One region of the Shinella sp. GW821-FHT11G07 genome, then DNA from elsewhere that is predicted to be linked to it. Evidence: riboswitches for the same ligand, from Rfam matches in the RefSeq annotation. Region 1 holds a riboswitch; each other region holds the start of a gene.

Region 1 (9,366 bases):
CACATCGGGCGAGAGCGGTGGTCAAGACACGTCGGTCTGCATAGGCCGTGAACGCGCTTGCAGCCTATGGCGGCCTTTTCTTTGCGGCATTCGTCGCCGCGACAATCCTGCCTGCCCAGTCCGAGGCCGTGCTCGCCGGCTTGCTGGCGACCGGCCGCCATTCGCCGGAAATCCTGGTCCTCGTCGCCGGCATCGGCAATGTGCTCGGCTCCGTCGTCAACTGGCTGCTCGGCCGCAGCGTCGAGCGCTTCCGCGATGCCCGCTGGTTCCCCGTCAGTGCGAAAAACCTCGACCGCGCAGGACAATGGTATCGCAGATATGGCTGGTGGAGCCTGCTTCTGAGCTGGCTGCCTTTCATCGGCGATCCCTTGACGGTGGCGGCCGGTATCATGCGCGAACCGTTCCCGCGCTTCCTGCTCGTCGTCGCCATCGCCAAATTCGGCCGCTACATCGTGCTCGCCGCGCTCGTCCTGCACTGGTTCTGAATTTTTTTCACCGGCGATGGAATGAGAGCCACGCAGCGCTCGTATATTGGGACATGAACGGAAAGACACCCGGCTTCAATGTGATCGGACAGCTTGCGGCGCTTCGGCGCTATGCGCTCTCGCTCGTCCGCAATCCGGACGAAGCGGAAGACCTTGTGCATGACGCGCTGGTGAAGGCCTATGAGCGCCAGTCCACCTTCCGCACCGGCGCGAATGTGCGCAACTGGCTGATGTCGATCCTGCACAATGCCCATATCGACCGCCTGCGCCAACGGCACTCGCAAAAGCGTCGCCATGACGCTGCCGCCGAGGTGGCGGAAACATCCGTGCCGGCAAATCAGGATCATTCGGTGCGCCTGACGCAGTTGCGCAATGCCTTCTTCGCCCTGCCGGAGGAGCAGCGCGAAGCCCTGCACCTCGTCGCCATCGAAGAGCTTTCCTACCAGGAAGCCGCCGACACGCTCGGCATCCCGGTCGGCACGCTGATGTCGCGGGTCGCCCGCGCCCGCCAACGGCTGCGGGCCTTTGAACAGAACGGCGCTACCACGCCTGTCACGCATCTCAAGATCGTCGGAGGCACTGACGATGACAAGCAATGATCCCATCATCGAATCCGATCTCAACGCCTATGTCGACGACCAGCTCGCCGTCGGCCGGCGCATCGAGGTAGAGGCCTATCTTTCGGAACGGCCGGAGGTCGCCGCCCAGATCATGAAGGATCTTCGCGTGCGCGACGAGTTGCGCCTGGCGCTTGCCGACCACCGCACGGTGACCCGGCAGGCAACGCGCGAAGCCGCGCGCCTGCTGGAACGCGCGCTGTCGCGCCGCCGCATCTTCTCGGTCTTCCGCCGCGCCGCCACCATCGCGCTTTTTGTTGCCGCCGGCTGGACCGCGCATGCGACGCTCGGGCCGTTCGGCGCAACTGAGGTCATTGCCTCGACGCCACCGCCGGCCTTTGTCGAAGAGGCCGTCAGGGCGCACAAGACGACGCTGCTGCGCGACTCCATGGCTTCGCAGCCCGAAATCGAAATCTTCGATCCGGCCGAAATCCGCTCGGCGACGGCCATCGTGCTGCCAAACCTGCCGAAGGGCTGGACCGTGGTCGACACCCAGGTCTTCCCCTCCGCCTACGGCCCGAGCGTCGAGCTGGTGCTGGAGCCGCGCAAGGACGAACGCCTGTCGCTTTTTGCCGTGCGCCCCGGCTCGTTTGCCGTGCAGCACGTCCTGCTCTTCCACGCCGACAATGCCAGGGCCGCCTACTGGCAGATCGGCGAGGTCGCCTATGCGCTGGTATCGGAAAGTCTAAAGGCCGACGACCTGGCGGAAACCGCGCGGGATCTCTCGCGCACGCTTTACTGATCAACCGTTCCACCGAAGGAGACCCATGATGGAACCCGTACAACAGCGATTTGGCTACGGCGCGAAGGCGCAGTCGGCCGCCCTCTTCGACGAGGGTCTGCGCCAGCATATGCTGCGCGTCTACAACTACATGGGCGCAGGCCTGGTCATCACCGGCCTCGTCGCCTTCATCGTCGGCTCGACGCCGGCCCTCTACGTGCCGATCTTCTCGTCCCCGCTGAAGTGGGTCGTGATGCTGGCGCCGCTCGCCTTCGTCTTCTTCTTCTCGTTCAAGATCCAGACGATGTCGGCCAGCACGGCACAGATGATGTTCTGGGCCTTCTGCGCCGTGATGGGCCTGTCGCTCGCCTCGGTGTTCCTCGTCTTCACTGGCACAAGCATCGCGCGCACCTTCTTCATCGCGGCCTCGATGTTCGGCACGACAAGCCTTTACGGCTACGTGACGAAGCGTGACCTGTCGAAGTTCGGCTCGTTCCTGATCATGGGCCTGATCGGCGTCGTCATCGCCTCGATCGTCAACATCTTCCTCGGTTCGAGCGCGCTGCAGTTCGCGATTTCCGTGATCGGCATCGTCGTGTTCGTCGGCCTCACCGCCTGGGACACGCAGAACATCAAGGAACAGTATGCCGAAAACATCGACCAGGAATCGCAACAGAAGATGGCCGTGTTCGGTGCGCTTTCGCTCTACCTGAACTTCGTCAACATCTTCCAGCTGCTGCTGAATTTCACCGGCGAGCGCGAATAGTTTTCGCACTGATTTCAAAGGAAACGGCGGGGCAAAACCCCGCCGTTTCTGTTTGTGCGCACCGCAACAAAACGTGAGTAAAAACTTACATATTTTACCGTGTTGACAAATCGCCCCGTAGCGTCTTTGCTTAAGGCATTCACCAGGGGGGTCCCGACAAGGGGCTGAGATTCTGCTAGCTTTCGCAGCGCAGTGACCCGTTGAACCTGATCCAGTTCATACTGGCGTAGGGACGGTGCAAGCGCTGTTTTGACAGGTGGTCCGACGTCCGGATTCCGTGTCGGCGTCTTTCCATCATTCCGGCTCTAGGACTGGGTCTCCAAACGAAAACTTGGAGCCTCACGATGAATATTGCCGCCCAGAAGCTTACCCCCACCGTCACCACCGGCGCCCTGCCCGCCTCGCGCAAGATCCACATCGCCGGCGAGCAGCATCCGCATATCCGCGTGCCGATGCGCGAGATTTCCCTGCACCCGACCTCCGGCGAGCCGCCGGTCGTGGTCTACGACGCCTCCGGCCCCTACACCGACCCCAACCATGTCGTTGCCATCGAGGCCGGCCTGCCGCGCCTGCGCGAAACCTGGGTCGCAGCCCGTGGCGACACCGTGGGTTACGAGGGCCGCCATATCCGCCCGGAGGACAACGGCTTTGCCACCGGCGAACGACTGACGCCGGAATTCCCCGTCCGCAACCATCCGCGCCGGGCGACGGACGGCAAGGCGGTGACCCAGCTTGCCTATGCCCGCGCCGGTATCGTTACTCCGGAAATGGAATTCATCGCCATCCGCGAAAACCTCGGCCGCAAGGCGGTGAAGGACGCCCTTGTCCGTGACGGTGAGAGTTTTGGCGCCCACATTCCGGATTTCGTCACGCCGGAATTCGTCCGCCAGGAAGTCGCAAGCGGCCGTGCCGTCATCCCCGCCAACATCAACCATCCGGAAGCCGAGCCGATGATCATCGGCCGGAATTTTCTGGTGAAGATCAACGCCAATATCGGCAATTCCGCCGTCACCTCCTCCATGGCGGAGGAGGTCGAGAAGATGGTCTGGGCGATCCGCTGGGGTGCGGATACCGTCATGGATCTCTCCACCGGCCGCAACATCCACAACATCCGCGAATGGATCATCCGCAATTCACCCGTACCGATCGGCACCGTGCCGCTCTACCAGGCGCTGGAAAAGGTCAATGGCATTGCCGAGGACCTGACCTGGGAAGTCTACCGCGACACGCTGATCGAACAGGCCGAGCAGGGCGTCGACTATTTCACCATCCACGCCGGCGTGCGCCTTCCCTACATCCCGCTCACCGTCAACCGCGTTACCGGCATCGTCTCGCGCGGCGGCTCGATCATGGCCAAGTGGTGTCTGCATCACCATCGCGAGAGCTTCCTGTACGAGCATTTCGAGGAAATCTGTGACATCTGCCGCGCCTATGACGTCACCTTCTCGCTCGGCGACGGCCTGCGCCCCGGCTCGATTGCCGACGCAAACGACGCCGCGCAATTCGCCGAACTGGAGACACTCGGCGAACTGACAAAGATCGCCTGGGCGAAGGACTGCCAGGTCATGATCGAAGGCCCCGGCCATGTGCCGATGCACAAGATCAAGGAGAACATGGACAAGCAGCTGCAGGTCTGCGGCGAGGCCCCGTTCTACACGCTTGGGCCGCTGACGACCGACATCGCTCCCGGCTACGACCACATCACGTCGGGCATCGGTGCGGCGATGATCGGCTGGTTCGGCACGGCCATGCTCTGCTACGTCACGCCGAAGGAGCATCTCGGCCTGCCGGATCGCAACGACGTGAAGGTCGGCGTCATTACCTACAAGATCGCGGCGCATGCCGCCGACCTTGCCAAGGGCCATCCGGCAGCAAAACTGCGCGATGACGCGCTGTCGCGTGCCCGCTTCGAGTTCCGCTGGGAGGACCAGTTCAACCTCTCGCTCGACCCGGAAACGGCGCGGTCCTTCCACGACGAGACGCTGCCGAAGGAAGCGCACAAGGTCGCGCATTTCTGCTCGATGTGCGGCCCGAAATTCTGCTCCATGCGCATCTCGCACGACATTCGCGCCGAGGCGCAGAAGGAGGGGCTGGAGGCAATGGCCGCAAAGTTCCGCGAGGGCGGTGATCTCTACATGCCGCTCGGTCAAACGCCGGCCGGAGAATGACCATGCGCGTTCTCGTCAAGGGGGCCGGCGTTGCCGGTCTGACGGTCGCCTGGCAGCTCTATCGCCACGGCTTCGACGTCACGATCGCAGAGCACGCCGGAAAAGTCGGCACCGGCGCCTCCGGTTTTGCCGGCGGCATGCTGGCGCCGTGGTGCGAGCGGGAAAGTGCCGAGGAACCCGTGCTGACCCTCGGGCGCATGGCCGCCGACTGGTGGGAGGCCGCCCTGCCTGGCCATGTGCACCGTCGTGGCACTCTGGTCGTCGCCGGCGGCCGCGATGCCGGCGAACTCGACCGTTTTGCCGGCCGCACCAGCGGCTGGGAATGGCTGGACGATGCAGGGATCTCGGCTCTCGAGCCGGATCTCGCCGGCCGTTTCCGCAAGGCGCTGTTCTTCCGGCAGGAGGCGCATCTCGATCCTCGCAAGGCGCTTTCCGCGTTGACCGCAGGCCTTGAAGAGGCGCGCATGCGTTTCCTCTTCGGCGCAGCCGGCGAACCAGCCCGCTACGATCGGGTGATCGACTGCACGGGTGCTGCCCGAATCGGCCGCCTTCCGAACCTTCGGGGCGTGCGCGGAGAAATGCTGTCGCTCGAAAGCGACGAGATAACCCTCTCCCGCCCCGTCCGCCTGCTGCATCCACGCCATCCGATCTACATCGTGCCGCGCGACAAGGGCCGCTTCATGGTCGGCGCGACCATGATCGAAAGCGAGGATACCGGCCCCATCACCGCCCGTTCGCTGATGGAGTTGCTCAATGCCACATACGCGCTCCACCCCGCCTTCGGGGAAGCGCGGCTTGTGGAAACAGGCGCAGGCGTGCGTCCAGCCTACCCCGAAAACCTGCCGCGTGTGACGGAAGACGGTGACACTCTTCACGTCAATGGCTTCTACCGGCACGGCTTTCTGCTCGCCCCTGCCATGGCGGGCGAGGTTGCACGGCGGCTTCTGGCAGAACAGAGACAACCGGAAAGGCGGGCATCATGACCTTCATCATCAATGGCGAGGAACAGCAGGTTGCGGCCGCCACACTCGCCGACCTGCTCTCCACCCTCGACTACGAGGGCGAATGGCTGGCGACGGCGGTGAACGGTGAGCTGGTGCACCGCGAGGATCGCGCCGGCTTCACGCTCGGAGACCGTGACCGCATCGAAATCCTGTCGCCCATGCAGGGAGGCTGATATGCTGAAACTCTATGATATCGAGGTTCAATCCCGCCTGCTGCTCGGCACCGCGCGTTATCCGTCTCCCGCCATTCTGGCCGAGGCGGTGCGGCGCTCCAAAACGGAAATCGTCACCGTATCGCTGCGCCGGGAGACGTCCGGCGGCAAGGCGAGCGGCGCCTTCTTCGAGCTGATCCGTGAGCTCGGCGTGCGCGTATTGCCCAACACTGCCGGCTGCCACAGCGTGCAGGAGGCCGTGCTGACGGCGAAGATGGCGCGGGAGGTTTTCCGCACCGACTGGATCAAGCTGGAGGTGATCGGCCATCACGATACGCTGCAGCCCGATGTCTTCGGCCTCGTCGAGGCGGCCAGCATCCTGAGTGGTGAAGGTTTTCAGGTCTTTCCCTACACGACCGACGATCTCGTCGTGGCGGAAAAGCTGCTGGAAGCCGGCTGCCGGGTGCTCATGCCCTGGTGCGCGCCGATCGGCTCGGCCATGGGGCCGGTCAATCCGATGGCGCTGCGCACGTTCCGCGCGCATTTTCCCGATGTGCCGCTGATCGTCGACGCCGGCATCGGCCGCCCCTCGCACGCCGCCCAGGTCATGGAACACGGCTACGATGCCGTGCTCCTCAACACTGCCGTCGCCGGCGCCGGCGATCCGGCCGCCATGGCCGAAGCCTTCGCGCTTGCCATCGCCGCCGGCCACCTCGCCCATGCTGCTGTCCCGCTCGAGCCGCGCGACATGGCCGTTCCCTCCACCCCCGTCATCGGAAAGGCCGTCTTCTCATGAAGCTCGACCCGTTCTACCTCATCGTCGACAGCGCCGACTGGATCGAGCGCCTCGTGCCGGTCGGCGTGAAACTCGTGCAGCTGCGCATGAAGGATTTGCCGGAGGACCGGCTACGCGCGGAAATCCGGCGCGCAAAAACGATCTGCGCCGAACACGGCTGCCAGCTGATCATCAACGACTACTGGCGGATCGCCATCGAGGAAGGCTGCGATTTCGTGCATCTCGGCCAGGAGGATCTGGTTGCAGCCGATCTCGCCGCCATCCGCGCCGCCGGCATGAAACTCGGCCTTTCCACCCATGACGAGGCCGAACTCGAAACCGCGCTGGCGGAAAAACTCGATTATGTGGCGTTGGGGCCGGTCTGGCCGACGATCCTGAAAAAGATGAAATGGGCACCGCAGGGCGTCGAACGGCTCAGGGACTGGAAAACACGCATCGCCCCCCTTCCCCTCGTCGCCATCGGCGGCCTGAACCCGGATCGCCTCTCCGCCGTCTTCGAAAACGGTGCCGACAGTGCGGCCGTGGTAACCGACATCACGCTCAATGCCAATCCGGAGGCCCGCACGCGCGAATGGATCGAGCGTACTGCACGGTGGCGCTGATCAAAGCTTCCAGAGGCGCCTGGCATTGTCCGCCAAGACGCGCGCCTTGTCCTCCAGGCTGACGCCGGAGAGCAGGGCCTGCGTCGCGCCGATCCAGGTGGAAAGCCCGCCGCCGAGCGTGCAGACCGGCCAGTCGCTGCCCCAGACCATGCGGTCGAAACCGAAACTGTCGGCCACATGGGTAAAATAGGGTTTGAGATCCTCCAGCGTCCAGTTTTCCGCGCCATAGGCCGGAATGCCGGAGAGTTTCACCGTCACGTTCGGCCGGCGCGCGATTTCGGCGACCGGTCTCTTCCACACATCAAAACCACCACCCTTGATGTCTGGCACGCCGCAATGGTCGAGCACGAAGGAGACATCAGGGGCGAGATCGGCCAAGGCGATCGCCTTTTCGATCTGGTGCGGCAAGACGCAGAGATCGAAGTTAAGCCCAGTGCCTGCAAGGCGCTTGATATTCTCGCGGAAAAGCGCGCCCTCGGAAACATCGTCCGGCACGACGTGCAGCACACGGCGGAAACCGCGCACGAAGGGATTGGCACGCACCGTTTCGAGATAGGCCGGGAAATCCGGCGCCTCCGGCCGGCAGGCGGCTATGGCGCCGACGAGCAGACTGCCTTCCTCTCGCGCAAGCGCTTCGACCACTTCTGTTTCCCGCGGAATGTCGCTCTCCGCGACATCGACTTCCATATGCAAAGCGGCGACGATACCGACCCTGCGCGCTTCGCGCGCATAGATCTCCTGCGTGAAGTCAGCATCGAGCGTCGGCACGCTGGCGAGCCAGGGATAAGTGAGCCGATCCCGGTAGATGAGATGCAGGTGTGTATCGATGATCATCCGGGCCTCCTCCAAGGATGGCGAAGACTGCCACATAAGAATGATCCATTCAAATACGAATTGCCGATCTGATTGAGTCTCACCCTTCCAATCCCGCGCCGCCCCACTAGTTCTCCCTGCAGGCATAGGAGAAACACGATGAAGATCAGCGCACGCAACCGCCTCAAGGGCAAGGTCGTCGAAGTCGTTCTCGGCGCAACCACCGCCCATGTCCGTATCGATGTCGGCGGCTCGATCATCACCGCGGCGATCACCAACGATGCGGTGAACGATCTCGGCCTTGCCGCCGGACAGGAGGCCTATGCGGTGATCAAGGCATCAGACGTGATGGTCGCCATCGACGATTAGTTGTCGATCTTCTTGCACATATGCACTTGGCCGGTCTCGTAATCGCCCTTCTGCGGCGGTGCGATCGGCTTGAAAAGTGTACGATCCGGCTTGACGTCGATGAGCGGCGTGCCGTCGAGGCAGTCGAGACCACGTACGAAGAGATGATTTCCCTCGATCTTCTCCAAGGCGACGATCGACGTACCGATCGGATTGGGCCTGACGGGCGAGCGGAGCGAAAAGGTGCCGTGCACCTCGCCATTCGAGGCCGGGCTTTGCAGCACGAGGTCGCGGCGCGACTGGTGCAGCCAATAGAGCACTTCGAGCCGCTCGAAGCGCTCGACACCCGCAAGGGCCTGCACCCAGGGCTCGAAAATCTCGATCGTGCAAACCGGCCCGTCATGACGCCCCTGCCGCGGCGTTTCCATGCGCGAGGTCCAAGGCGTCGAAATCCGGCCGATGAAGACGAGTTCCGCATCCACGGTGGCTGGTGGTGTGACCACGACCTCGTTTTGACGAATTTCGTTCAGCCGGACCATGCAAATCTCCATCGCTATATTCTTTAAGATACGACGATAACGGCTGCCGAAATCTTTTTAAAGATATAAATCTCGATATATCTTGATTTTCGATATATCGAGATTTATATCGGCAACATGAGACACAGAATGGGATGCGGCCCTCACCGCCACTTTTCACCGCCCGACGATCACTCGGGTCCCCACCACCGCGGCCGGCACCATGGCCCTGGCCGAGGCGGCCGCCATGGCGGGCGCCTGTTCGACTATGGCGAACTGCGCCTGCTGCTGCTTGCCATCATCGCGGATGCGCCGAGCCACGGCTATGAGCTGATCAAGACCGTCGAAGACCGCTTCGGCGGCAGCTACACCCCTA
Region 2 (9,366 bases), on a different contig from region 1:
ATCCGGCTCCGGCGCCATGACGCGGGCGAGCGCCGCCCGGCGCGCCTCGCCGCCCGACAGCGACTTCGGGTCCTCGGTGCCGTTGAGGCCGAGATGTTCGAGCAGGTAGGTGACGCGGTAGGGATCGTCGCTCGGGCCAAGTCCCGATTCCGCATAGGCGGCCACCGTGTCGTAGCCGTCGAAATCCGGCGCCTGGTGCAGGTAGCGGATCGTGGCGGAGGGGTGGCGGAACACCTCGCCGGATTGCGCCTCGGCAAGGCCGGCGGCGATCTTCATCAGCGTCGACTTGCCCGAGCCGTTGCGGCCGACAAGCGAGATGCGGTCGCCGGGCTCCACCTGGAGGCTTGCGCCGGCCAGCAGCGGCGTGCCGCCGAAGCTCAGGAAGATGTCGTCGAGTTTGAGGATGGGCGGTGCCAAGGGTCAGGCTCCTGAAAGGTCATAGGGCCGGGCGATCAGGATCGCGCGGCCGGAGGCGAGCGAAAGACGGATTGCGCCTTCCGCGACATTGGAGATGGTGCGGGATGCCCCGAAGGGCAGCGAGAAATTCGTCAGCGGATAGCGCACGTTGCCGATATCGAGGCCGGCAAGCGGCGAGAGGCCGAGCACGGAAAACAGGCTGCCCTTCGGCAGGTCGATCTCGCGGTTGCCGGCCAAGAGCGGCCAGGCCTCTTCCTCACCGGAGGTGAGCTTGATGGCAAAACCCTGCTCTTCCAGCGAGACGGCGTGCAGGAGGTGCATCAGGGCATGGTCGCTGCGTTCGCCGCCGAGTGCGCCGGCCAGCACGATGTTTTTTGCGCCGCGCTCGGTGGCGACCGAGACGGCGATGGCGCCGTCGGTTTCGTTCTTGGCGACGGGATAGGGCTGGCGCTCGATGTCCGGCCAGGTGGCCAGCAGTTCCGGCGGCGTGGAATCGAAATCGCCGACCCAGATTTCCGGCGTGACGCCAAGGGTTTTCGCATGCCGCATGCCACCATCGGCCGCCACGACACGCGCACCCGCAACGTCCGCCGCAAGGCGCGGCGTCGGCTGGAGCGCGCCTCCGAGGAGGACGACGAAGGTCTGGTCTGTCGGTGCCGGCAAGGTCATGGCTGATGCCCTTAGCGCATGTTTCCGGGAAAGGGAAAGATTTTGGCGTTTTGCCCGGCTCTTCCGAGCCAGCAGGCATATCCACGCGGCGTTTCCGCCCGTGGTTTTGTGAGAGGGTATCGGACGGGGCGCTGGAAGCTGCCGCGTTAGAGTTAGGTATGTGGCACCTTGCAGCGCCCCGTTCAGCGGTTTTTGCCTGCGACTCGGTCTCTCTGGGAGGAGGGGTCTATGGGAACAGTGGCGTGCCTTTCCGCTGGGAAAGCACCATGCACGCCCTCAGACTTACGGCACCGCAGCCATGGCTGCCGGTCGGCACCGTCTTCCATCGCGCCGGACGAACCGGGGTAAACCCCCGCGGGCGTCACCCGGCGCCAAACCCGATCCCTTTGTGTGCCCCACAGGCACGCCCGGCGAATTTATCAGGAGAAACGGCAGGCCCGGCCCGGCGCCCCGCCGTTTCCCCCGGATCGCCGGAGGGAGACCATTTTCCGCAGGCCCTTCCGGTGAAGGTTCACGTCCTTCCCGCACCGAAAGCGCCGATCCCGCCTGACTGCCACGCCTGGCAGCGTATCCTTCGGCGGGATGGCAGGATTGTAGGCATGGATTCCGAGGGTGGGGAAAATGTGAAGCGGAAGTGGGGATGATGTGAGGTCGTGCCGTGTGGCGCGGATCCTCGGGTCAAGCCCGAGGATGACGAAAGAAGAGGACGCGGCGGCCCCGGAAACGGCTGTATATGCCGCACCTTGATGCCTTACCTGGATGCTGCATCTTCTACCGTTCCGTTTGATCGCCCTGCAATCTCTCCTCCCCGCCGTCATCCTCGGGCTTGGCCCGAGGATCCATGCTGCACGGCGTTCACCACAGATCCAGATACAAATCCTGCCAGTCCGGATTCATCGCCTCGATCAGCTCGATCTTCCACTGCCGATACCATCGCTTCAATGATTTTTCCCGCTGAATGGCCGTTCCGATGCTGTCATGCTCCTCGTACCAGACGAGGCGAGAGCAGCCATATGTCAAGGTGAAGCCCGCTGTCAGGCCTTCCCGATGTTCGTGAATGCGTCGCTCCAGATCGGACGTCACGCCGATGTAGAGCGTGCCGCGCTTCTGGTTGGTGGTGATGTAGACGTATCCCGCCATGCGGGAAATGTGGGAGATTGTGGATCCTCGGGTCAAGCCCGAGGATGACGAAAGGAGAGAGGAGTGTGGCAGCAAGAAGCGGTGGTGCGTGCCGCACTGTTGTGTGCTCCCGCGTGTTGCACCGTTCGATGAGCCCGCGTCTCTCTCTCTCTCTCTCCCGCTGTCATCCTCGGGCTTGACCCGAGGATCCATGCCGCACGGCACACCCAAACAGCAAAAAACCCGGATGCAGGGACATCCGGGTTTTCGGGGAGGTCAGGGGGTGGTCGGTTTATTTGCAGACCTTGATCTTCTTGATGATGACGTTGCCGTAGTAGTCGTAGGACTTCACTTTCTTGATGAAGCAGTGCGGCTTGTGGCCGTAGCTGTAGTAGCCGGCCTGCGAGGGGGCGGCGAAGGAAACCGCGGCGACGAAGGCGATGGCGGCGGAAAGGATGATCTTGCGCATGGGGTTTCTCCTGATCTCGGGGATGAGCCTCTCTCATCCGGTGATTGGACTTTCCCACATCGCCTCGCACCGCGCTGTTCCGCATGGAACAGGGTGCGACCGTGCCGTTTTGCGTCACCCGGACGACGCTTGCCCGCAAAACTCTTGCGTACTGTCACAAGCGGGATTATGCCTTTTCCTGCTCTAACGGGGTGCTTGTGGGTTTCGATCCATGGGCTGAGAGGCGGTTTCGCCAACCCGAAGAACCTGATCCGGCTCGTACCGGCGGAGGGATTAGACGGCACATTCCAGCGCCCTATTCCCGTTTGTGAACAGACTAGGAGGCGCGGATGCGCAAGATTGTATTGTCCTCGATTGCGGCACTTGCCGTTTCCATCGCTTTTCCCGCCTTCGCGCAGGACAAGACGCTAACGATCTACACCTATGAAAGCTTCGTTTCCGAATGGGGCCCCGGCCCGAAGGTCAAGGAAGTCTTCGAAAAGACCTGCGGCTGCACGGTCGAATGGGTCGGCGTCGCCGATGGCGTCGAACTGTTGACGCGCCTGAAGCTGGAAGGCGAGGGCACGAAGGCCGACGTGGTGCTCGGCCTCGACACCAACCTTATTACCGAGGCGAAGGCGACCGGGCTTTTCGAGGCGCACGGCCTGACGCCCGAGGGGCTGACGGTGCCGGGCGGTTTTTCCGACGATACGTTCCTGCCCTATGACTACGGCCATTTCGCCGTCATCTACGACACCGAAACGGTGAAAAATCCACCGACGAGCCTGAAGGAGCTGGTCGAGGGCGATCCGTCGCAGAAGATCGTCATCGAGGACCCGCGCACCTCGACGCCGGGGCTCGGCCTGCTGCTCTGGGTGAAGTCGGTCTATGGCGACAAGGCGGGCGAGGCGTGGGGCACGTTCAAGAACCGCGTCTTGACGGTGACCCCCGGCTGGTCGGAAGCATACGGCCTGTTCACCAAGGGCGAGGCACCGATGGTGCTGTCCTACACAACCTCGCCGGCCTACCATGTGATCGCGGAAAAGTCGGAGCGCTACAAGGCGGCCGCCTTCTCCGAAGGGCATTATGTGCAGATCGAGGTGGCCGGCCTGACGCGCACCTCCGACGACAAGGACCTGGCAAAGCAGTTCCTGACCTTCATGACCGGACCTGACTTCCAGTCGATCATCCCGGAAACCAACTGGATGATGCCGGCCGCCAAGACGAAGGATCCGCTGCCGGCCGCCTTCGACGCGCTGGTCAAGCCGGAAAAGACCTTCCTGATGGCATCGGACGAGGTGGCGGCGAACCGCAAGGCCTGGATCGACGAATGGCTGGCCGCGATGAGCGCCAAGTAACGTGATCTTCGCACGCGCTGAACGAAAGACATTGCGCGTCGCCGGGGGCCTTGCCCTCGGCGGCGTGCTTGCTTTCGTCGGCGTGGCGACGGTGATGCTGCTGGCGCATGCCGGCGGCGGCGATGCGCCGCTGTTCGACGCCTATATCTGGCGCGTGGCGCAGTTTACCCTGATGCAGGCGACACTTTCGACCGGGCTTTCCCTCCTGCTTGCCATTCCCGTCGCCCGCGCGCTGGCGCGACAACGGGATTTTCAGGGGCGGGTGTGGATCATCCGCCTCTCCGTCGTGCCGCTCGGGCTGCCGGCGCTGGTGGCTGCGCTTGGCATTATCGAGGTCTGGGGGCGGCAGGGTGTGGTCAACGATCTGCTGCGGCTCGGCGGTTTGCAGAACCCGGTCAGCGTCTACGGGCTCGCCGGCATCCTGATTGCCCATGTCTTCTTCAACCTGCCGCTCGCCGCCCGCTTCCTGCTGGCGGCGCTTGACCGCATTCCGCCGGAATACTGGCTGTCGTCGGCCAATCTCGGCATGGGCGGCGGTGCTGTCTTCCGGCTGATCGAATGGCCGGTGATCCGGCGCGTCCTGCCGGGCATTGCCGGGCTCGTCTTCATGCTTTGCGCGACGAGTTTCACCATCGTGCTGACGCTCGGCGGCGGGCCGGCGGCGACGACGATCGAGGTGGCGATCTATCAGGCGCTGCGCTTCGATTTCGATCCGCAGCGCGCCGTGCTTCTGGCCTTCCTGCAGATCGCCGTGACGGCGGCGCTGCTCTGGCTCCTGTCGCTGTTCGCCCGTCCCCCGGAGGAAGGCGCTACGGCCGGCCGCGCCATCCGTCGTTTCGACGGGCGCCGGCGGCGCCTTGCCGATGGGGTCGTCATCCTCGTCTTCACGCTGTTCACCGCCGCGCCGCTCGCCGCGACCCTTGCGGCGGGGCTGGCTGCGGATTTCGGGCGGCTGGCGCTCGATCCGCTGCTGCATCGGGCGCTGCTCACGAGCCTTGCGATCTCCTTTGCTTCCGCGAGCCTCAGCCTCGCGATCGCCTTGCCGGTCGTGCTCGTGCCGCGGCTTGCGGAGGCGGGTGACGCGGGTGCCGCGACGCGGGCGATGGGCCGCGCGCTGCCGGCGGTCGGTTCACTCATCCTGCTCGTGCCGCCGGTCGTCGTCGCGACCGGGTGGTTTCTGGTGCTGCGGCTGTTCGGCGAGACGGGGCGGTTCGCGCCTGCCGTCATCACCGTCATCAATGCGCTGATGGCGCTGCCCTTCGTGGTGCGCGTGCTGGAGCCGGCCTATCGCACGCATCTTGCCCGCACGGCACGGCTGGCGCTCAGCCTCGGCGTCACGGGGATGCATCGTCTGCTATGGATCGACTGGCCGGCACTTAAGAAACCGTTCCTGACGGCCTTTGCCTTTGCCATGGCGCTGTCGCTCGGCGATCTCGGGGCCGTCGCCATCTTCGGTGCCGAGGGTTTTGTCACGCTGCCCTGGCTGCTGTTCTCGCGCATGGCGAGCTATCGCACGGCGGATGCGGCGGGCATCGCGCTGATCCTCGGCCTGATATGCCTGGCTCTGACGCTGCCCTCGACGGCGGCGGAGCGTCCAACGGAAAGACCCTCCAGCGATGCCTGATATTGCCGTTCGCCTGACCGATGTCACTGTGCGCTTCGATGAGAAACGGCTGGCCTTCGATTGCGCCATCACCGTGGGCGAGGCGGTTGCCGTGGCGGGGCCATCGGGGGCGGGGAAATCGACACTGTTCAACGTGATCGCCGGTTTCCAGACGCCGGCGGCGGGGACGGTGTCGCTTCTCGGTGAGGACATGGCGGCGCGCGAACCGGCGGAGCGGCCCGTCTCGGTCATCTTCCAGGACAACAATCTCTTCACGCATCTAACGATTGCCGACAATGTCGGGCTCGGCATCGATCCGGGGCTGCGGCTCGATACGGCGGCGCGGCAGAGCGTTTTCTCGGCGCTTTCGCGGGTCGGCCTTGGCGGTTTCGAGCGACGCCTGCCCGGCTCGCTCTCCGGCGGCGAGCGGCAGCGTGTGGCGCTCGCCCGCGCGCTGGTGCGGCGCCGGCCGATCCTGTTGCTCGACGAGCCGTTTGCAGCACTCGATCCGGCCATGCGGGCCGACATGGCAAAACTGCTTCTGGAGCTGCGTGCCGAGACGAAGAGCACGATGCTGTTCATCACCCACCAGCCGGACGATATCCGCCGGCTGGCCGACCGGGTGCTGTTTCTCGAGGACGGTGCGATCGTGCTCGACGAGGCGGCGCGCGACTTCCTATCGCGGCGGGAACCGCCAGGGGTTGCAAAATTCCTCGGTCATTCCGCGATTTAGCGGAAAGGGCGGGTTTTCGCTCTCAACCGGTGCCACAATTTGGTCGCCCCCCTGTGTCACCGGAGCCACAAGGGAAGCGTTTGTCGAATCGGAGGTTGCCGGCCGGGTATGGTGCGTCTATCTCCTCTATTCGAGGACGCGAGGATCCGCGTTCGAGCTGCACCGCAGGGTTGCTGTTCGGGCGAGGGCTCCGTCATGGCTGTGGGCAAGAGAAATGGCGAAAGCAATGCAGGACACTGCAGTGGTATCCGGACGCGGGGTTTTCAGACCCATCGCGGGGCTGCTGCTTGCCGGCATGCTGCTTTCCGGCTGCCAGTCGATCATCGAGCAGACCTACGAGCCGACGATCTCGCCATCGTCCAATCCGCAGATCGTCGACGAGGTGCAGAAGAACGATCCGCGCGCCCAGATGGGTGCACGCGAGCATCCGCGCATCGTTGCGAGCTATGGCGGCGAGTACAAGGACGCCAAGACCGAGCGGCTTGTCGCGCGCATTGCCGGCGCGCTGACGCTCGTTTCGGAAAACCCGAACCAGTCCTATCGCATCACCATCCTGAATTCACCGGCGATCAACGCCTTTGCGCTGCCGGGCGGTTATCTCTACGTGACGCGCGGCCTGCTGGCGCTTGCCAATGATGCATCGGAAGTGGCGGCCGTGCTGTCGCACGAAATGGCGCACGTCACCGCCAATCACGGCATTGAACGGCAGAAGAAGGAAGAGGCGGAAGTCATCGCGAGCCGCGTGGTGGCGGAAGTGCTCTCCAGCAACATTGCCGGCAAGCAGGCGCTGGCGCGCGGGAAAATGCGCCTCGCCGCCTTCTCGCGCAACCAGGAACTCCAGGCCGACGTCATCGGTGTGCGCATGCTGGGTGAGGCGGGTTACGACCCGTATGCGGCGGCGCGTTTCCTCGATTCCATGGCAGCCTATGCCCGCTTCACGGCGGTCGACCCCGATTCCGACCAGAGCCTCGACTTCCTGTCGAGCCATCCGAACGCGCCGCAGCGCGTGGAACTGGCGCGGCTGCATGCGCGGGCCTTCGGGGCGGAAGGCACGGTGGGCGACCGTGGCCGCGATTATTACCTCGCCGGCATCGACGGTCTGCTCTACGGCGATGCGCCGGAAGAAGGCTATGTGCGCGGCCAGACCTTCCTGCACGGCAAGCTCGGCATCCGCTTCGACGTGCCGGTCGGCTTCCAGATCGACAACAAGGCCGAGGCGGTTCTGGCGACGGGTCCCGGCGACGTGGCGATCCGCTTCGACGGCGTGGCCGACAGCCGCGGACAGGACCTGGTCAACTATATTTCGAGCGGCTGGGTGACAGGCCTCCGGCCCGAGACGATCCAGCCCATCATGATCAACGGGCTGGAGGGTGCCACCGCCAAGGCGGCGGCCGACCGCTGGGAGTTCGACGTCACGGTCGTGCGCATCGACAAGCAGATCTACCGCTTCCTGACGGCGGTGCCGGCGGGATCGAAGGCGCTGGAACCGACGGCTGCGACCCTCAAGGGATCGTTCCGCAAGCTGACGCCGGCCGAAGTCGCCTCGCTGAAGCCATTGCGTATCCGAGTCATTGCGGCGCGCGCCGGGGATACCGTGGGATCGCTTGCCGCACGCATGATGGGCACGGACAGGAAGGTCGATCTTTTCCGGCTGATCAACGCGATGACGGCGACCAGCACGGTGCGGCCGGGCGAAAAGTTCAAGATCATCAGCGAGTGATTTGAGAGGCGCCTCGTTTGAGGCGCGCCGAGAGCATGGATCCCCGGGTTTGACCCGGGGATCCGCCGGCATGGCGTCTCATGCGTAGGCGAAATCCGTCGTCTTGCTCACCAGCACCGCTTTCAGCTTTTCCAGCGCGCGGTTCTCGATCTGGCGGACCCGCTCCTTGGAAATGCCGAGAAGAACGCCGAGTTCTTCGAGCGTCGCGCCGTTTTCCGCAAGGCGGCGGGCGCGGATGATCTTCATCTCGCGCTCGTTCAGCTGGCCGAGTGCTGCGTGCAGCCAATGGTGACGCCGTTCGCCGTCGATGCTGCCTTCGGCCTGTTCGTCCGGCAGGGGGGCGTCGCTGGTCAGGAAGTCGAGGCGGCTGGAGCTTTCGCCCTCGGCCGAGGAAATCGGCGCCTGAAGCGACAGGTCGGAGGAGGAGAGGCGGGCATCCATGGTGCGCACGTCGGCCGTGCTGACGCCGAGGGCTGCGGCGATCTCCTGGTGCATGGCTTCCGCCGTCAGATAGGTGTCGCCGCGCGCGAGGCGGGCGCGCAGGCGCCGCAGATTGAAGAACAGCGCCTTCTGGGCGGAGCTTGTGCCGCCGCGCACGATGGACCAGTTGCGCAGCACATAATCCTGGATCGAGGCGCGGATCCACCAGCTGGCATAGGTGGAGAAGCGCACCTGGCGCTCCGGCTCGAAGCGGGCGGCGGCTTCCAAGAGGCCGATATAGCCTTCCTGAACGAGATCGCCGAGCGGAAGGCCGAAGTTGCGGAACTTGCCGGCCATCGAAACGACAAGCCGCATATGCGCCATGGCGATGCGGTTGCGGGCTTCCTGATCCTTGTTGTCCTTCCAGGCGTGGGCGAGGGCCTGCTCTTCCTCCCGCTCGAGATAGGGAGCCGACATTGCAAGCTTGATCATGCGGCGGTCTGCGGTCGTCGTAGCCATGGGGTCTCTCCACGTGAACCGAACCGATGCAAGGACGCCCGTTTCAGGCATTCGCCTTGCACCCTGCTTGATGATGACGTTTCAGAAAGACCGACGGTTCGCCCGAAACACCGATTCCGGGAAAAAAAGTGATGACCTCACGCCGCGGCCGCCCGAAGCCGGTCGTCCTCGGGGTTGCAAACGGCTCTGCGGCAGAAAAGTTCCAAAGAAAAAGCCCGGCTGTTGCCAGCCGGGCTTTAAATTTGGAAGGCGCGCCCTAGATCAGGCCGCTTCGTCCTGGGAGTCGTCTTCTTCGATGGCCTTGCCGCGCTTCGGACCCTTGCTCAGGTTGGTCTCGACGAGACGAACGGCTTCGGTTTC
Region 3 (9,366 bases), on a different contig from region 1:
TCCCCAAGCTTGCGAGAATGTCCGCAAGGCTTGGAATGGACGCGCCGACGATGTCCAACAGCTCAAAGCAACCATGCTCGTCTAGTCGCCAGGCAACCACTGCATCGTCCTCTTCGAGCAAGTCGAGCTTCACATCCGGCATCAGCAGGGCGTTGAAAAGGAACATTTCACGCTGGCGCATCGGTGAAAAACGGTCGGAAACCGGCTTGCGCCCGTCCAACAGTCGGCAAAGCAGCGTGACGTCGTCGTCACTTTGGATATGGAGCCGCCGGACGGGGCAAGCGCGCCCACCCTCCGGCGGCGGGCCGGAAAAGCGGTGTTGCGGCAGCGTTCGAAAACCGTGGCGTTCGTAAAGCCCCGGCGATTCCGTCAGGAGCGCGACGGCCTCAAAGCCCTTCGCATCGCAATGGTCCAGTGCCGTCTGCATCACGTCGCGGTAGAGCCCGCGGCCGCGATGGCTCGGCCGCACCGCGCCGGATTGCAGTCCGGCGGCGTGCAGGAAAACGCCATCGACGACGAGGGGCAGGGCGAAGGCGCTGAGATTGGCGACGCAGGCGCCGGCATCGTCGAACCAGGCAAAGGCCGTGCAGGTCGGATCCGGTCCTCCGAACCGGTCGAGCCCCGTCACGTCGATGCCAAAAGTGTCATCAAGCAGATCGGCGACCGCCTGCCAGGCGGCCGCATCATCAAAGTAGTCCGTGCGGAAGGTAAGGCCCGGCCGGTCGACAGGCATGGTCTCAGCGAACGCCGGTCGAGCCGAAGCCGCCCGCACCGCGGGTGGTTTCGCTCGTCTGTGCCGCCTCGCGGACAACAACCTGCGTCACGGGGGCGATCACCATCTGGGCAATGCGCATGCCACGCTCGATGACGAAGGGCTCCTCGCCGAGATTGGCCAGCAGCACCTTCACTTCGCCGCGATAATCGCTGTCGACGGTGCCGGGTGTGTTGAGGCAGGTGATGCCGTTCTTGAAGGCGAGGCCGGAGCGGGGGCGGACCTGGCCCTCGTAGCCGAGCGGGATTTCGAAGACGAAGCCTGTCGGCACGAGCGCGCGTTTTCCGGGCGCCAGCGTCAGCGGCGCGTCGGTCTCGACGGCAGCGCGCAGGTCCATGCCGGCAGCACCTGCCGTCTCGTAGGCGGGGAGCTCGATTTCCGCGCCATGCGGCAGGCGGACGAGGGAAAGGGTGGGCTTCGAAGGGGCGTGCGCGTTCATGGCGCCCATAAGCCGTGCCGTCGCTTGCACCGTCAATTGCATCTTCCCGGCGGAGACTGTAAAGACCGCGGCAACTCACAGGATATTGCAGAAAATGGCCGAAACCCTTGCCGAGGCGGTCTCCCGCCGCCGCACCTTCGCGATCATCGCGCACCCGGACGCTGGTAAAACCACCCTCACCGAAAAGCTGCTCCTGTTCGGCGGCGCCATTCAGCTCGCCGGCGAAGTGAAGGCGAAGAAGGACCGCATCCAGACCCGTTCGGACTGGATGAAGATCGAGCGCGAGCGCGGCATCTCGGTCGTGACCTCGGTGATGACCTTCGAATATGACGGCAACGTCTTCAACATTCTCGATACGCCCGGCCACGAAGACTTCGCTGACGACACCTACCGCACGCTGACGGCGGTGGATGCGGCCGTCATGGTCATCGACGCCGCCAAGGGTATCGAGCCGCGTACGCTCAAACTGTTCGAGGTCTGCCGCCTGCGCGACATCCCGATCATTACGTTCGTCAACAAGATGGACCGCGAGAGCCGTGATCCCTTCGAGATCCTCGACGAAGTCGAGGAGAAGCTGGCGCTTGATACCGCGCCGATCACCTGGCCGGTCGGCCGCTCGAAGACCTTCTGCGGCTCCTTCCATCTCGCCGAAGGCACGTTCCGCGGTTCTGACAAGCAGGTGCAGCCGACGAAGATCGACGACCCCGCGATCGTCGCCAAGAACCTGCCGGAAAACGAGCGCGAGACCTTCATCGAGGAACTCGAGCTTGCCCAAGGGGTTTGCCGGCCGTTCGATCGCGAGGCCTTCCTCGAGGGCCACATGACGCCCGTCTTCTTTGGCTCGGCGTTGCGCAATTTCGGCGTGCGTGATCTGATCAACGCGCTCGGCGCCATCGCCCCGCCGCCGCGTGACCAGGTTGCCGACGTGCGCAAGGTGCATGCGGCCGAAAACAAGATGACCGCCTTCGTCTTCAAGATCCAGGCGAACATGGACCCGAACCACCGCGACCGCATCGCCTTTGCCCGCGTCTGCTCCGGCATGCTGGAGCGCGGCATGAAGGTGCGCCTTGCCCGCACCGGCAAGCAGATCGGCCTGTCGGCGCCGCAGTTCTTCTTCGCTTCGCAGCGCCAGCTGGCCGACACGGCCTATGCCGGCGACGTGGTGGGTATTCCGAACCACGGCACCTTGCGCATCGGCGATACGCTGACCGAAGGCGAGGCGCTGGTCTTCGAAGGCGTGCCGAACTTCGCGCCGGAAATTCTCCGTCGCGTGCGGCTGGAAGACGCGATGAAGGCGAAGAAGCTGAAGGAAGCGCTCCAGCAGATGGCGGAAGAGGGCGTTGTGCAGCTCTTCTCGCCGGAAGACGGCTCGCCCGCCATTGTCGGCGTCGTCGGTGCACTGCAGCTCGACGTCTTGAAGGAGCGGCTTCAGGGGGAATACGGCCTGCCAGTCTCCTTCGAAATGTCGCGCTTCTCCGTCTGCCGCTGGATTTCGTCCGACAGTCCGGCCGAACTCGACAAATTCGTCACCCAGCGCCGCGGCGATATCGCCCGCGACCTCGATGGCGATCCGGTGTTCCTGGCGCAGGATGCCTTCTCGCTGCGCTACGAGGCAGAGCGCTATCCGGCGATCAAGATGGTGGCCATCAAGGAATATCACGTCACCAAGGCGTGATTGGCCAATGTGTGATCGAATAGCGCATCTGTCACTTTCGGCGTGACAGGTGCGGCGGCATTTGCGAAAACCCGTCCCTGACAGGGGCGTCCGCCGGAAGGCGGGCTGAGAAGCACCCTTTGAACCTGAACCGGATCATGCCGGCGGAGGGAGTCGACTGGGTGCTGCCCGTCTGCTGCCTTCGTCGCGAGGAGGCGCGTTGACTGAGGCGATTGCAAACATTCTCTCGATTGCGGGATCCGACCCGTCAGGCGGCGCCGGCATCCAGGCCGACCTCAAGACCTTCGCCGCCCGCGGCACCTATGGCATGGCCGTTCTGACCGCGTTGACGGCACAGAACACGCAGGGCGTCTCCGGCGTGCATCTCGTGCCCCCTACCTTCGTTGCGGCGCAGATTGCGGATATTTTTGGCGACATTCGCGTGCATGCGGTGAAGATCGGCATGATCGCCTCGGCGGAAATCGCCGAGGCTGTCGCCAGGGCACTTTCGTCGCGTCGCGGGCTGCCGATCGTGGTGGATCCGGTGATGGTTGCGAAGGGCGGGGCATCCCTGCTGGAGAGCCAGGCCGTCGAGGCGCTGACGCGGCGCCTGCTGCCGCTTGCGACCGTGCTGACGCCCAACCTGCCGGAAGCGGCCGCGTTGCTCGGTGAACCGGAGGCGATCGACCGCGCGGGAATGGAAGATCAGGCTATGCGCTTGCTGGCGCTCGGCCCGAAGGCCGTGCTTTTGAAGGGTGGCCACCTGCCGGGTGGGCAAAGCCCCGATGTGCTTGCGACGACCGACGGGCAACGCTGGTTCGAGGGTGTGCGCGTACTGACGCGCAACACCCACGGCACCGGTTGCTCGCTGTCGAGCGCGATCGCGGCGGAACTTGGCAAGGGCAAGCCGCTTGCGGATGCCGTTGCCGCAGCGAAGAGCTTCATCGCCGGCGCGGTGCGCACCTCGGATGCCCTTGCTGTTGGCTCCGGCCACGGACCGCTTCATCACTTCCACGCGCTCTGGACCTGATCGTCAGCGGTCTGCCAGTGCGAGCCGCAGGCCCATGAGGCCAAGGGCGGCGGCAAAGCTGCGCTGCGTCCAGACCATGATCCTTGGCCGGCTAAGGACCTGGTGTCGAAACCCTGCGGCAAGCGCGCCGTAGAGGGCGAAGACCAGGAAAGTGAGCAGCATGAAGACGCCGCCGAGAAAGAGCATCTGCGCCGTGGCGTCCGATGCGTCTGCCGGCACGAATTGCGGCAGGAACGCCAGGAAGAACAGCGAAAGCTTCGGGTTGAAGATGTTGGTGAGAATGCCCTTTCGCACGATGCGGAGCGCGCGTTCGACGGGTGCCTTTTCGTCTCCGATATCCAGCGCATTGCTATCCTTCAGCAGGCTCCACGCGATGAACAGCAGATAGGCGACACCGATGTAGCGCAACACCTCGAAGGCCAGCGCACTGGCATGCAGAACCGCGGCAAGGCCGACGACGCTGGCGAGGATATGCGGAATGATGCCGAGCGTGCAGCCGAAGGCGGCGAGCAGCCCGGCGCGAAAACCGCCGCTGATGCCGAGTGCCAGCGTGTAGATCACGCCGGTGCCCGGCAGCAGGATGACGACGAGCGAGGTGATGAGGAATTCAGTGGTCATGGCAGGTCCCGTGCAGAGGAGGAGGTTGCAGGGGACACCGGAAGGGTATGCTTGGTCTTGAACGAAATTGCAGGTTCAGGCGCTGGCGGTGAGATAGGCGCCGGGCGTGTAGCCGTAGCGGCGCGTAAAATTGCGCGTCATATGGCTCTGGTCGGCAAAACCCGCGGCAATCGCCACCTCGGCAAGCGCGGTGCCGCGTGAAATCATCCGCCGGGCGAGTTCGGTGCGGCGCTGGAGCAGATAGGCATGCGGCGTGAGGCCGGTGATGCGGGCGAAGTCGCGCACCAGACGGAAGCGGCCGAGCCCGCTTTCTGCGGCAAGCTCTTCGAGGGTGATCACGGAGGCGGGGTCGCTATCGAGGCGGTCACGGGCACGGCTGACGCGCGATGCGGCAGCGCTGCTGCTGTTCGGTGCCCGTTCCCGCAACACGGCTGCGAGCAGCATTAACAGGCGTTCGTCACGGCCGATGGAGGTGGTGTGACGATCCAGCAGCGCGGTGAGGGCAGCGGTGGCGAGGCCCGCGATACGGCCATCCTCCAGCACGGGCGCATAAAACTCCTCGCGCGGCCGGCCTTCAAAAATGTCCTCTGCAGCGGCGGCAACGACAGCCGGCTGTATATAGAGCATGCGCCAGGCGCGCGGGGCGTCACCAAGCGGCGCGCCGTCATGCACCTCGCCGGGATTGACGGTGATGGTGTTGCCGGCTTCGGCCTCCACCATGCCGCGCCCGCTTGCGGATTTCTGCGCGCCGCGCTCGATCATGCCGACGCCATAGGCGTCATGGCTGTGGCGTGCAAAGACGTGGCTGCTGTCGGCGATCACCGCCTCGATGCCGTCTATACCCGTCCGCAAGATGTGGAAGTGCCCGGTCGCCATGGTTCAGTCCCGCTGCTCGGGCGGCAGGGCTGCCGTTTCACCGAACCAGTCCATGGCGGACGCACACCAGCTCTGGCGCTTCGGCTTCAGGACGGCCCGCTGATTGATGCTGCCCCAGCGGATGCCCCAGGTGTCAGCATCCTCGTCCGTCCCGGTAACGAAAAGCGGCGAGCCGCATTGGGCGCAGAAATATTGCAGGCGCTTGCGGCCGCTTTCCGCCGTCTTGACATAAAGTTTCGGCGGGTTGCCGGTGAGGGTCACGGCCTCGCGCGGCGTGCTGACGGTCACGCGATAGGGCGAGCCGGTCAGCCGCTGGCAATCCGTGCAATGGCAGATCGACACGGCGTCCGGGTCGATCTCGGCCGTATAGGTCACGTCGCCGCAATGGCATTGCCCGTCGATGCGCATGGTGCGTCCTTCCCTTGTTGCGAGAGGATAGGCCCTCACGCCGCACCGTCAACAGAATGACCACGCTGTTCCGCCGGAAACTGCCGGCAGGCCGCATTGTCATCAGAATGACACGCATGGTTTCGGCCCGTTTACATTCGTTAACGCATTTTTACCCATTTGCGTTGAAAATCAGGGCAGTGCCATGGTTAATGCGTCTGGTCAAACACCGGTTCGTCGCCGGTCTTCGAAAGCGAGAATAGCGTCATGTGCCGTTGGGCAGCCTATCGCGGAGAGCCGCTTTATCTCGAGGAACTGGTGTCCTCGCCGGCTCACTCGCTGATCGAACAATCGCATTGCGCCACGCGCGCCAAGACGTCCACCAATGGCGATGGCTTCGGCATTGCCTGGTATGGCGAGCGCCCGGAGCCCGGCCGCTACCGCGATATCCTGCCCGCCTGGTCCGACTGCAACCTCAGAAGCATCGCGCGCCAGGTCCGCTCGCCGCTTTTCCTCGCCCATGTTCGCGCCGCAACAGGCGGCGGCACGCGGCGTGACAATTGCCATCCCTTCGTCAACGGCATCTGGTCCTTCATGCACAACGGCCAGATCGCGGATTTCGAGCACCTGCGCCGGCCGCTCGAAACCATGCTCGACAACGACCTCTACAATGCCCGCACCGGTTCGACGGATTCGGAGCTGCTCTTCCTGCTGGCGCTGCAATTCGGCCTGGCTCGCGATCCGCTCGGCGCGATGGCGGAGACCATCGCCTTCGTCGAGCGCCTTGCTGCCCATCTGGAGCGCCGCGTGCTCGTGCGTTTCACCGCTGCCTTCACCGATGGCGACCAGCTCTATGCCGTGCGTTATGCGACGGACTACGCCGCCCCGACGCTCTATGCAGCACCGATGGGGGAAACCGGCGGCTACTGTCTCGTTTCCGAACCGCTGAACGACGACACGGAAGCCTGGGTGGAAATCCCCGATGGCAGCGCCGTGGTGCTCGGCGAAAACGGTGTCGACGTGCGCATCTTCACGCCGGCCGGCCGGCCGGCGAGCACGATGGACGCGAAGCTCGCCCTCGTCAAATAAGCCGCTCGGCGATCCAGCCGGCAAGGCGGCCGGCAACGTCTTCCTTCGACAGGTCCGGCCATTGCTCGACGCCGGCGGCGGTGATGAGCTTCACGCTGTTGCGCGTGCCGCCCATGATGCCGGTTTCCGGCGACACGTCGTTGGCGACGATGAGATCGGCACCCTTCTTCTGAAGTTTCACCCGGCCGTTGTTTTCGACATCCTGCGTCTCGGCGGCAAAGCCGACGACGACCTTCGGGCGCTTCGCGTGGTGGCCGACGGTCTTCAGGACGTCAGGGTTTTCCGCCAGCATCAGCGGCGGCGGACCTTCGCCCGGCTGCTTCTTGATCTTTTCTGCGTTCGGCGTCGCGACGCGCCAGTCGGCGACGGCCGCGACCATCACCGCGATGTCCGCCGGCAATGCGCCAAGCACGGCCTGCAGCATCTCGTCCGCCCGTTCCACCTTGATGACGGTGACGCCTGGCGGATCGGCGAGCGTGACAGGCCCGGAGACGAGCGTCACCTGCGCACCAAGCCGGGCAAGGGCGGCGGCGATGGCATGGCCCTGCCGGCCGGAAGAACGGTTGGCGATGTAGCGCACCGGGTCGATCGGCTCATGCGTCGGGCCTGAGGTGACGATGGCGGTGCGGCCGGAAAGCGGCTTGGCTCCACCGTCGAGAAGGTCTTCGGCGGCGGCAACGATTTCCAAGGGCTCCGCCATGCGGCCGAGGCCCGCCTCGCCACCTTCCGCCATCTCGCCGGCATTGGGGCCGACGAAGGAAAGGCCATCCTTGCGCAGTGTCGCGACATTGCGGCGTGTCGCGGGGTGCGACCACATTTTCGGGTTCATGGCGGGCGCCAGCAACACCGGGCGATCGGTGGCGAGCAGCAGGGTCGAGGCGAGGTCGTCGGCAAGGCCGTTCGCCATCTTGGCCATCAGGTCGGCCGTAGCGGGGGCGACGATGATGAGGTCGCAGTCGCGCGCCAGCCTGATGTGCCCGACATCCTGCTCGTCCTCGCGCGAGAAGAGATCCGTATAGACATGACCGGCGGAAAGCGCGCCGACGGCAAGCGGCGTCACGAACTGCTGCGCGCCTGCGGTCATGACGGGCCGCACCTCCGCGCCACGTTCCCGTAGGCGCCGGATCAGGTCTAGGCTCTTATAGGCGGCGATGCCGCCGGAGATGACGAGGAGGATGCGTTTTCCTGCAAGCGGCATGGCGGGTCCTGAACGCGTGAGGCACATGGATGCCCTCCGGGAGGGCGGTCATTCCGTCCTACCCCGTTGCCGTGGCATTTCCAAGTCGTGGCTCTGGCTGCAACCCCTCAGTGGCAGACCTTGACCTTCTTGATGATGAGATTGCCGTAATAGTCGTACTTCTTGATCTTCTTCCAGAAACACTTCGGTTTGTGGCCGTAGTAGTGCGTGGCGAGGTCGACGAGGCCGGCTGGCCGGATCGTCGCGGCGTCCGGCATCCGGCCGGGAAAGGCCGGCGCGGCGAAGGCGACGAAGGACAAGGCTGCGATGGTGGCGGATATCATGATCTTGCGCATGGACGGCTCCCCTTTGGCCCTTGGAGAATACGGTCTTGCAGTGCAAAGCGCCGGTTGTTACGGCTTTTCTAAAATACCACGATCGCGAGCCGACGGGAACTGCCGGCGCGGGCCAACAAGGGGGTGTTCTTCCGTCAGGCGCCTTCGTCGGGAATGTTCAGCACGTGGCCGCAGGCCTTGCAGTGCACCGCGTCGGCATCATGGCGCGACAGGCCGCATTGCGGGCAGGGGAATGTCACCTTGTAGGGCCGCACGATCGCCTGGGCGAGCCGCACGAAAAGCGAAATGCCGACGATCATGGTGATGATGGAGGTGAGCTTGCCGAGCGTGCCCGGCAACACGATGTCGCCGAAGCCGGTGGTCGTGACCGTCGCGACGGAGAAATAGAGTGCATCGACGAAGCCCGCAAAACCGTCTTCGCCGTAGAAGAAGTTGCTGTAGACGAAGCCGGTAACGAGGAAGAGGAAGACCAGAAAATTCACGCAGGCCTGGATGACGTCTTCCTTGTCGCCATGCCCCAGCCGGCGCAGCGTCAGCGTGACGAGCTTGCTCTGGCTGATCGCCCAGATCCGCAGCACACGCAGGAACGCGAAATTGTGCAGCTGGTTGGGAAACAGCAGCGTGCCGAGCACGACGATGTCCACCCAGGTCATCGGCCGCATCGCCCAGTAGCGCAGATTCGGCGCAATCAGCGCGCGTGCGCCGAGCTCGAAGGCGATGACGAGCGCAATGGCGTAGTCGACGATGATGTAGGCGGGACCTTTGCGAAGATACGGCCCCAGGATGAAGAAGCAAAGGATCGCGATATCGACAAGGAGCATCGCGACCTGGAAACGAACGGCCTCGCGGTCCCGCCCGAAATAGAGCCCGCGCAATTGCCGGCGCAACCGTTCGATGAAGGGTGGCGGTTCGGTTATGCTGAGCGGTTCATCGGCCATGCGGGAGAGACTAGCGTCCGCCCGGTGCCG

What was found. A riboswitch is a leader RNA that binds a small molecule or an ion and turns the genes downstream of it on or off. The one in region 1 is predicted to bind thiamine pyrophosphate.
Region 2: another riboswitch for thiamine pyrophosphate. It lies ahead of thiB (thiamine ABC transporter substrate binding subunit); the one in region 1 lies ahead of thiC (phosphomethylpyrimidine synthase ThiC).
Region 3: another riboswitch for thiamine pyrophosphate. It lies ahead of thiD (bifunctional hydroxymethylpyrimidine kinase/phosphomethylpyrimidine kinase); the one in region 1 lies ahead of thiC (phosphomethylpyrimidine synthase ThiC).

Annotation. Positions count from the first base shown of each region.
Region 1 covers NZ_JBXARJ010000004.1:96,396-105,761, reverse strand. The annotation lists gene AC1RT2_RS09545 (YqaA family protein) at 48-485, shown strand; gene AC1RT2_RS09540 (sigma-70 family RNA polymerase sigma factor) at 539-1,084, shown strand; gene AC1RT2_RS09535 (anti-sigma factor family protein) at 1,071-1,844, shown strand; gene AC1RT2_RS09530 (Bax inhibitor-1/YccA family protein) at 1,873-2,589, shown strand; TPP riboswitch at 2,724-2,840, shown strand; gene thiC (phosphomethylpyrimidine synthase ThiC) at 2,934-4,757, shown strand; gene thiO (glycine oxidase ThiO) at 4,760-5,740, shown strand; gene thiS (sulfur carrier protein ThiS) at 5,737-5,934, shown strand; gene AC1RT2_RS09510 (thiazole synthase) at 5,936-6,709, shown strand; gene AC1RT2_RS09505 (thiamine phosphate synthase) at 6,706-7,311, shown strand; gene AC1RT2_RS09500 (amidohydrolase family protein) at 7,312-8,145, opposite strand; gene AC1RT2_RS09495 (TOBE domain-containing protein) at 8,284-8,493, shown strand; gene tsaA (tRNA (N6-threonylcarbamoyladenosine(37)-N6)-methyltransferase TrmO) at 8,490-9,011, opposite strand; gene AC1RT2_RS09485 (PadR family transcriptional regulator) at 9,141-9,366, shown strand, end outside.
Region 2 covers NZ_JBXARJ010000005.1:123,032-132,397, reverse strand. The annotation lists gene AC1RT2_RS11705 (ABC-F family ATP-binding cassette domain-containing protein) at 1-417, opposite strand, end outside; gene AC1RT2_RS11700 (thiamine diphosphokinase) at 421-1,086, opposite strand; gene AC1RT2_RS11695 (GIY-YIG nuclease family protein) at 1,942-2,226, opposite strand; gene AC1RT2_RS11690 (hypothetical protein) at 2,498-2,674, opposite strand; TPP riboswitch at 2,852-2,964, shown strand; gene thiB (thiamine ABC transporter substrate binding subunit) at 3,004-4,011, shown strand; gene thiP (thiamine/thiamine pyrophosphate ABC transporter permease) at 4,016-5,635, shown strand; gene thiQ (thiamine ABC transporter ATP-binding protein) at 5,628-6,347, shown strand; gene AC1RT2_RS11670 (M48 family metalloprotease) at 6,574-8,067, shown strand; gene AC1RT2_RS11665 (RNA polymerase factor sigma-32) at 8,146-9,006, opposite strand; gene AC1RT2_RS11660 (CarD family transcriptional regulator) at 9,268-9,366, opposite strand, start outside.
Region 3 covers NZ_JBXARJ010000006.1:224,533-233,898, reverse strand. The annotation lists gene AC1RT2_RS14115 (GNAT family N-acetyltransferase) at 1-733, opposite strand, end outside; gene dut (dUTP diphosphatase) at 738-1,211, opposite strand; gene AC1RT2_RS14105 (peptide chain release factor 3) at 1,306-2,886, shown strand; TPP riboswitch at 2,959-3,055, shown strand; gene thiD (bifunctional hydroxymethylpyrimidine kinase/phosphomethylpyrimidine kinase) at 3,086-3,895, shown strand; gene AC1RT2_RS14095 (LysE family translocator) at 3,899-4,513, opposite strand; gene AC1RT2_RS14090 (AraC family transcriptional regulator) at 4,589-5,389, opposite strand; gene AC1RT2_RS14085 (GFA family protein) at 5,393-5,797, opposite strand; gene AC1RT2_RS14080 (class II glutamine amidotransferase) at 6,044-6,865, shown strand; gene coaBC (bifunctional phosphopantothenoylcysteine decarboxylase/phosphopantothenate--cysteine ligase CoaBC) at 6,858-8,063, opposite strand; gene AC1RT2_RS14070 (hypothetical protein) at 8,171-8,398, opposite strand; gene AC1RT2_RS14065 (ion channel) at 8,533-9,336, opposite strand.